Regions from separate parts of the Kocuria sp. GQ42 genome, predicted to be linked through region 2. Evidence: riboswitches for the same ligand, from Rfam matches in the RefSeq annotation. Region 2 holds a riboswitch; each other region holds the start of a gene.

Region 1 (2,251 bases), on a different contig from region 2:
CCTCCGCGAAGTTGCACGTGTCGGCGACCTCGCGGGGGGGAAAGGAGGGTCAGGAGAAGAGCGGCAGGAGGTCCGCGTGCGCGCCCAGCTCCGCACGCTCCTGGGCGGTCAGCTCCGCCCGGCCGGTGCCCACGCGGGCGAAGTGCTCGTCGCTCCAGTGCTCGAGCGGTTCCCGCTCCCACAGGTCGGTGAGGACCCGGCGGACCTCGGCGAGCCCGTCCACGGCGGGACCCGGGGAGCCGTCCAGGTGCTGGATCAGGTCCAGGTGGTGCACCGTGGCCTCCACCGCGAGGGTGCTCAGCAGGTCCTCGACGCGCAGCACGTGCCCCTGGGTGCGGACCGCGCCGTCGCCGCAGTGCTGCGCCGCGTGCACGAGCGCCCGGGTGGTCTCGCGGTGGAGGGCGCGCAACGGCTCCCAGTCGAGGACCATGGACGCGGCCACGCGGGTGTGGCGCCTGGCCTCGGCGGCCCCTGCGGGATCGCCGCCCCAGTCGGTCCAGTAGGTCGCGGCGTCCCGGTCGGGGCGGGCGGTGGTGGGCGTGTGCAGGGCGACCAGCCCGCGCAGGGCGTCCATCGCGCAGTGGTGGGTGAGGTCCCGGACCGACCACCCCGGGCAGCCCGTGGCGGCCCAGGAGTCGCCGTCGCCGAGCCCGTCGAGGACCGCGCCGAACGCCGTGCAGGCGTCGCGCACCAAGTCCGCCCGGGCCGGGGGTCTGCGGCTCGTCATGGGTCCATGGTGGGGCACGGAGGGCTCCCGTGCCAGCGATGTGTCGCGATCACCACGGATGCGACGGATTTGCCAGGAAACACGCCGAGGACGTTCAATTGGTGGTGTAACCATCCGGAGCGGCTGAGAGACCTGGCTCGTCGACGTCGCAGCAACCGGCACGGATCCGTCTGATCCTCCGTGCGAGGTGCTAATGCCAGGACCGATGGAGTTGATCATGAGCACTTCCCTGCTGGGCTCTGCGCCGGCCACCGCACCGGGCACCGCGAAGCGCGCCTTCTCCGTGGCCTTCGAGCACGTCGGCAAGGCCTTCCCGTCCGGCCGCGAGACCCACCACGTCCTGCAGGACGTCGACGTCACGGCCCGGCCCGGCGAGGTCCTGGCGATCCTGGGGCCCTCGGGGTGCGGCAAGTCCACGCTCCTGCGGGCCGCGGCGGGGCTCGACACCGCCTCGGCCGGACGGGTGCTCATCGACGGCACCCCCGTGTCCGGCATCGACCCGCGCTGCGCGGTCGCCTTCCAGGAGCCCCGCCTGCTGCCGTGGCGCTCGGTGCGCGAGAACGTCCGTCTGGGCCTGCCCCGCGGAATCCCCCGGGACGAGGGGGACGCCGTGATCGACGACCTGCTGCGCCTGGTGGGGCTCACCGCGCACGCCGGCCACCGTCCCCGCGCGATCTCCGGCGGCATGGCACAGCGCGCGTCCCTGGCCCGGGCCCTGGCCCGCAATCCCGGGGTCCTGCTGCTCGACGAGCCCTTCGGCGCGCTCGACGCCCTGACCCGCCTGAAGATGCAGGACCTGCTGCTCACGATCCACTCGGCCCAGCCCACCACCGTCCTGCTCGTCACCCACGACGTCGACGAGGCGCTGCAGCTCGCGGACCGGATCGTGGTCCTGGGCCGGACCGGGCCCACCGCCCCCGCCTCGATCAGCACGATCCTCGCCGTGCCCGGCGAGCGCCCCCGGGACCGGGCCTCCGAGGTCCTCGCCGAGCTGCGCATGCAGCTCCTCGGCCACCTCGGCGTCGACACCCACCACCCCGCGACCCGCTGACGCGGTTCGCCCCCACCCCGACTCCCCTCCCCGGACCAGCGGCGGCACCCGCCCGCGCCGCCCGGCACCGTCCGTCCACCACGAAAGGCTCCGCCATGCCCCTGCCCCAGCGCTCCGTCCGCACCGTCCCCGCACTCGCCGCCGTCCTGACCCTCGGCCTGACCGGGTGCATGGCCGGCGAGGGCTCCGGCGAGCCGCCCACGGAGGCCGCCGGGGACGGCACCGTCCGCGTGGACTGGGCCACCTACAACCCGCTCTCCGTGGTGATCAAGGAGAAGGGTTGGCTCGAGACCGCGTTCGCCGAGGAGGGCATCGAGGTGGAGTGGGTGCAGTCCGCCGGGTCGAACAAGGCCAACGAGGCGCTGCGCGCGGAGGCGGTGGACGTCGGCTCCACCGCGGGCTCCGCGGCGCTGCTGGCCCGCAGCAACGGCACCCCGATCCAGGTGATCGACCTCTACTCGCAGCCGGAGTGG
Region 2 (2,251 bases):
GCAGGCGCTGCGCGGCGGCACCGCCGGGGAGGTGGACCGGCTCGTGCTGACGGCCTCCGGCGGGCCCTTCCGCGGCCGGTCCCGGGCGGAGCTCGAGGCGGTCACCCCCCGGGACGCGCTGCGCCACCCGACGTGGGACATGGGGCTGATGGTGACGACCAACTCGGCGACCATGGTGAACAAGGCCCTCGAGGTGCTCGAGGCCCACCTGCTCTTCGACGTGCCCCTCGAGCGCATCGACGTGGTGGTCCACCCCCAGTCGGTCGTGCACTCCATGGTCCAGTTCGTGGACGGCTCCACCCTCGCCCAGGCCTCGCCCCCGGACATGCGCCTGCCCATCGCCCTCGGCCTGGCCTGGCCGCACCGGGTGCCCGGGGCCGCCCTGCCGTGCGACTGGACGCGCGCCACGGAGTGGACCTTCGAACCCCTCGACCCGGTGGCGTTCCCCGCCGTCGAGCTCCTCAAGGCGGCGGGCGAGCGGGGCGGGACCTTCCCCGCCGTGTTCAACGCGGCCAACGAGGAGGCGGTGCACGCCTTCCACGACGGCCGGATCCGGTTCCCCGCCATCGTGGACACGGTCGAGGCGGTCCTGGGTGAGCACGACGACGACGGCCCGCTGGAGCTCGAGGCCGTGCTGGCGGCCGAGCGCTGGGCCCGCCGGCGGGCCCGCGAGGTCCTCGCGCGCTGACCGGGCCGGGGCCGGCCCCTCCGCACGTGCTAGTCTGTCGGGCGGATGACGAGTCCCAGCGTGCAGCCCTGGCTTGCTGGGCGGCAACCCTCTCCCGTAGTGGGGTGCCCCAGGTGAACCATCCGGCACCGGCCGACGACGGCCGGCGGCAAGTACGGTCCTACCGCGCACGCGCCCTCCGGCGCGCCCTCGACCGTGGCCGCCGGACCCGTTGGCCCCGGTGGAGACCTCCGACACCCCGGACCCACGGAAAGGCACCACATGCGATCGCAGCGCCTCCCCTTCCTCGCCCTGGCCACGACCCTCGGCCTCGCCCTCACCGCCTGCGGCGGCTCCGCCGGGGAGTCCTCCGGCGAGGGCGTGCTCGCCGACGACAAGGTCACCATCGGCGTGGTGGGCACCGACCCGACCCACGACGCCCTCCAGCGGGTGGCCGAGGAACAGGGCATCACCGTCGAGTACGTCGACTTCTCCGACTACAACCAGCCGAACCCCGCCACCGAGTCCGGTGACGTGGAGATGACCTGGTTCCAGCACGTCCCGTTCCTCGCCGACTACAACAACGCGGCCGGGGGCTCCATCACCCCGATCGGCTCGACCTCGATCTACCCGCTGGGCCTGTACTCCAACCAGTACGACTCCGTGGAGCAGTTCCAGGAGGGCGACGAGATCGCGGTGCCCAACGACGCCGTGAACCTCTCCCGGGCCCTGCTCGTGCTCGAGGCCGCAGGTCTCGTGGAGCTGACCGGCGACACCCTCATCCCCACCGAGCTCGACGTCGACACCGAGGCCTCCACGGTGCGCGTCACCCCGGTCTCCGCGGAGCAGACGGTGCTCTCGCTCGACTCGGTGGCCGGCTCGGTCATCAACAACGACTTCCTCTCGCGGGCCGACATCGACCCGCAGTCCGCGCTCGCCCAGGACGACCCCGAGTCCGAGGGCTCCCGCGCCTACGTCAACCTCTTCACCACCACGGAGGAGCTCGCCGACGACGAGACCCTCCGGCAGGTCGCGGACCTCTACCACGAGCAGGCCGTGATCGACGCCGAGATGGAGGAGACCAAGGACACCGCCGTGCCGCTGCAGCTGGAGCCGGAGGAGCTCCAGGAGCTGACCGCGCGCTACCAGCAGGAGCTGAAGGACCAGGAGCAGTGAGCGCGGCGGTCCCCGCCGGGCCGTCCGCACCCGGGCGCCCGGACGAGGTGCTCGTCTCCTTCCGCAACGTCTCCAAGACCTTCCGCACCGGCTCGGGGCGGGCGGCGCGCGAGGTGCTCGCGGTCGACGACGTCACCCTCGACGTCCGCCGCGGCGAGATCTTCGGCGTGATCGGCTACTCCGGGGCGGGCAAGTCCACCCTCGTGCGCCTGATCAACGGGCTCGAGCCCGTGTCCTCGGGCTCCCTGACCGTGGAGGGCTTCGAGGTGGCCGGCCGGCGCGAGACCGAGCTGGCGCCCGTGCGGCAGGAGATCGGGATGATCTTCCAGCAGTTCAACCTCTTCACCTCCCGCACCGTCGCCGGCAACGTCGAGTACCCGCTCAAGCGGGCCGGCTGGCCGAAGGAGA
Region 3 (2,251 bases), on a different contig from region 2:
CGTAGCCGGGGTTGATGCAGTTGCTCGTCACCCCGTGCGCCGCGCCCTCCACCGCGACGGTCTTGGACAGCCCCTCCAGGCCGTGCTTCGCCGAGACGTAGGCGCTCTTGTAGGGGGACGCCCGCAGCCCGTGCACGGAGGAGACGTTGATGACGCGCCCCCAGCCCCGCTCGTACATGTGCGGCAGCGCGGCGCGCACCAGCAGGAACGGGGACTCCAGCATCAGCACCAGGATCCGGTGGAAGTCCGCGGGGTCGAACTCCTGGAGGGGGGCGACCTTCTGGATGCCGGCGTTGTTGACCAGCACGTCGACCTCGAGGCTCAGCTCGGCGAGCGCCGCGGTGTCGAGCAGGTCGACGGCCCACGCGCGGCCGCCGAGTTCGTCCGCGACGCACTGCGCCCCGGCCTCGTCGACGTCGGCCACGACCACGTGCGCGCCGGAGCCGGCGAGGGCCCGCGCGGCGGCCAGGCCGATGCCGCTCGCGCCACCGGTGACGAGCGCCGTGCGGCCCTCGAGGTCCTGCTGCTGGGGCGTCTGGGACATGGGGGTCCTTCCTCTGGTCCGTCGTGCCCGCGGGGTGAGGGGGCACGGATCACCGCCACGGTATGTGATCCAGGCCATGTTCGCGAAGGACAGCTCCTCCCGGGAGTGCGCGCCGGGTCGCGTCACACGGCGTCATGTCCGTCATCCGGGCGCCGAATGGCGCAGCGCGCACGGGTGCGCTTGGATGACAGGGTCACCATCCAGAGCGGCCGAGAGATCTGGCTCGACGACGCCGCAGCAACCCGGGCGACGGCATCCCCGTCCCGCCTCCGGTGCTACCGCCAGGACCGATGGAAAGGACGCACGACCCATGCTGCGAAGCGCCGACCGCATCCGCACGACCCACGCCGGATCCCTCCCGCGCACCCCGGCACTGCTCGAGGCCAACCGGGCGAAGGGCGCCGTCCCGGGGGCGGAGTACGACCGGCTCCTGCAGGACTCGGTGGTCGACGTGGTCCGCCGGCAGGCCGAGCTCGGGATCGACGTGGTCAACGACGGCGAGTACGGCCACGTCATGGCCGCGGAGGTCGACTACGGCGCGTGGTGGCACTACATCTTCGCCCGGATCTCGGGCCTGACCCCCGGCGACGTGGACCTGTGGGAGCAGGAGCCGCAGCGCTCCTCGCCGGGCAGGGTGGTCCTGACGAGCTTCGGGGACCGCCGGGACCGCCGGCTGTTCCACGAGGCGTACACGGACCCCGCCTCGGGCATCACCACGGGCAAGCAGGCGCCGTTCCCCAGGATCACCGGGAAGCTGGAGTACACGGGCCACGCGGCGCTGGAGGCGGACATCCGCAACCTCAAGGCCGGGCTGCAGGCCACGGGCGCGAGCGAGGGCTACCTCGCCGCGCTGTCCCCGGGCTCGTGCGCCCGGCTGGAGAACACCCACTACGCGGACGAGGACGAGGTGCTGACCGCCTGCGCCGAGGTGATGCGCGAGGAGTACCGGGCGATCACCGACGCCGGGCTGATCGTGCAGATCGACGACCCCTCCATCGCGGAGAACTGGGACCAGGTCAACCCCGAGCCCGGCGTGGAGGACTACCTCGCGTTCACCCGCAAGCGGGTCGAGGCCCTCAACTACGCCCTCGAGGGCATCCCGGAGGAGCAGGTCCGCTTCCACCTGTGCTGGGGCTCCTGGCACGGCCCGCACACCACGGACCTCGGGTTCGAGCACCTGGTGGAGCTCATGCTCTCCATCAGGGCCGGCGGCTACAGCTTCGAGGCCGCCAACGCCCGGCACGAGCACGAGTGGAAGGTCTGGCAGGACCACGAGCTGCCCGAGGGCAAGGTCATCATCCCGGGGATCGTCTCCCACGCCACGAACGTGGTGGAGCACCCGGAGCTGGTGGCCGACCGGATCGAGCGCTTCGCCCGCCAGGTGGGCCGCGAGAACGTCACCGCCTCGACCGACTGCGGCCTGGGCGGGCGGATCCACCCGCAGATCGCCGCGGCGAAGCTCGAGGCCCTCGCCCGCGGGGCCGAGCTCGCCTCCCGCCGGCTCTGGTCCTGACCGGCCCCCGACCTTCCCGCAGATCCTCAGGAGGACACGCATGACCATGCAGAACACCGACCACGTGCAGACCACCCACGTGGGCTCCCTGCCGCGCACCGCGCGGCTGCTCGAGGCCAACCGGCGGCACGCCGAGGGCGCCATCACGTTCGAGCAGCTCACCGGCGAGCTCGCCGTGGGCGTCGAGGACGTGG

Evidence for each region. Region 2 has a riboswitch for S-adenosylmethionine ahead of AC6CH6_RS07550 (MetQ/NlpA family ABC transporter substrate-binding protein). Riboswitches for the same ligand answer to the same signal wherever they lie in the genome.
Region 1: it holds a riboswitch for S-adenosylmethionine, as region 2 does, so the genes downstream of both, AC6CH6_RS15235 (ABC transporter ATP-binding protein) here and AC6CH6_RS07550 (MetQ/NlpA family ABC transporter substrate-binding protein) in region 2, are expected to answer to the same signal.
Region 3: it holds a riboswitch for S-adenosylmethionine, as region 2 does, so the genes downstream of both, AC6CH6_RS15370 (cobalamin-independent methionine synthase II family protein) here and AC6CH6_RS07550 (MetQ/NlpA family ABC transporter substrate-binding protein) in region 2, are expected to answer to the same signal.

What each region holds. Positions count from the first base shown of each region.
Region 1 covers NZ_JCAXEN010000007.1:232,746-234,996, forward strand. The annotation lists gene AC6CH6_RS15230 (maleylpyruvate isomerase N-terminal domain-containing protein) at 50-727, opposite strand; SAM riboswitch class I at 835-939, shown strand; gene AC6CH6_RS15235 (ABC transporter ATP-binding protein) at 945-1,778, shown strand; gene AC6CH6_RS15240 (aliphatic sulfonate ABC transporter substrate-binding protein) at 1,874-2,251, shown strand, end outside.
Region 2 covers NZ_JCAXEN010000002.1:456,584-458,834, forward strand. The annotation lists gene dxr (1-deoxy-D-xylulose-5-phosphate reductoisomerase) at 1-688, shown strand, start outside; SAM riboswitch class IV at 733-849, shown strand; gene AC6CH6_RS07550 (MetQ/NlpA family ABC transporter substrate-binding protein) at 950-1,843, shown strand; gene AC6CH6_RS07555 (methionine ABC transporter ATP-binding protein) at 1,840-2,251, shown strand, end outside.
Region 3 covers NZ_JCAXEN010000007.1:262,853-265,103, forward strand. The annotation lists gene AC6CH6_RS15365 (3-hydroxybutyrate dehydrogenase) at 1-544, opposite strand, end outside; SAM riboswitch class I at 738-841, shown strand; gene AC6CH6_RS15370 (cobalamin-independent methionine synthase II family protein) at 855-2,057, shown strand; gene AC6CH6_RS15375 (cobalamin-independent methionine synthase II family protein) at 2,098-2,251, shown strand, end outside.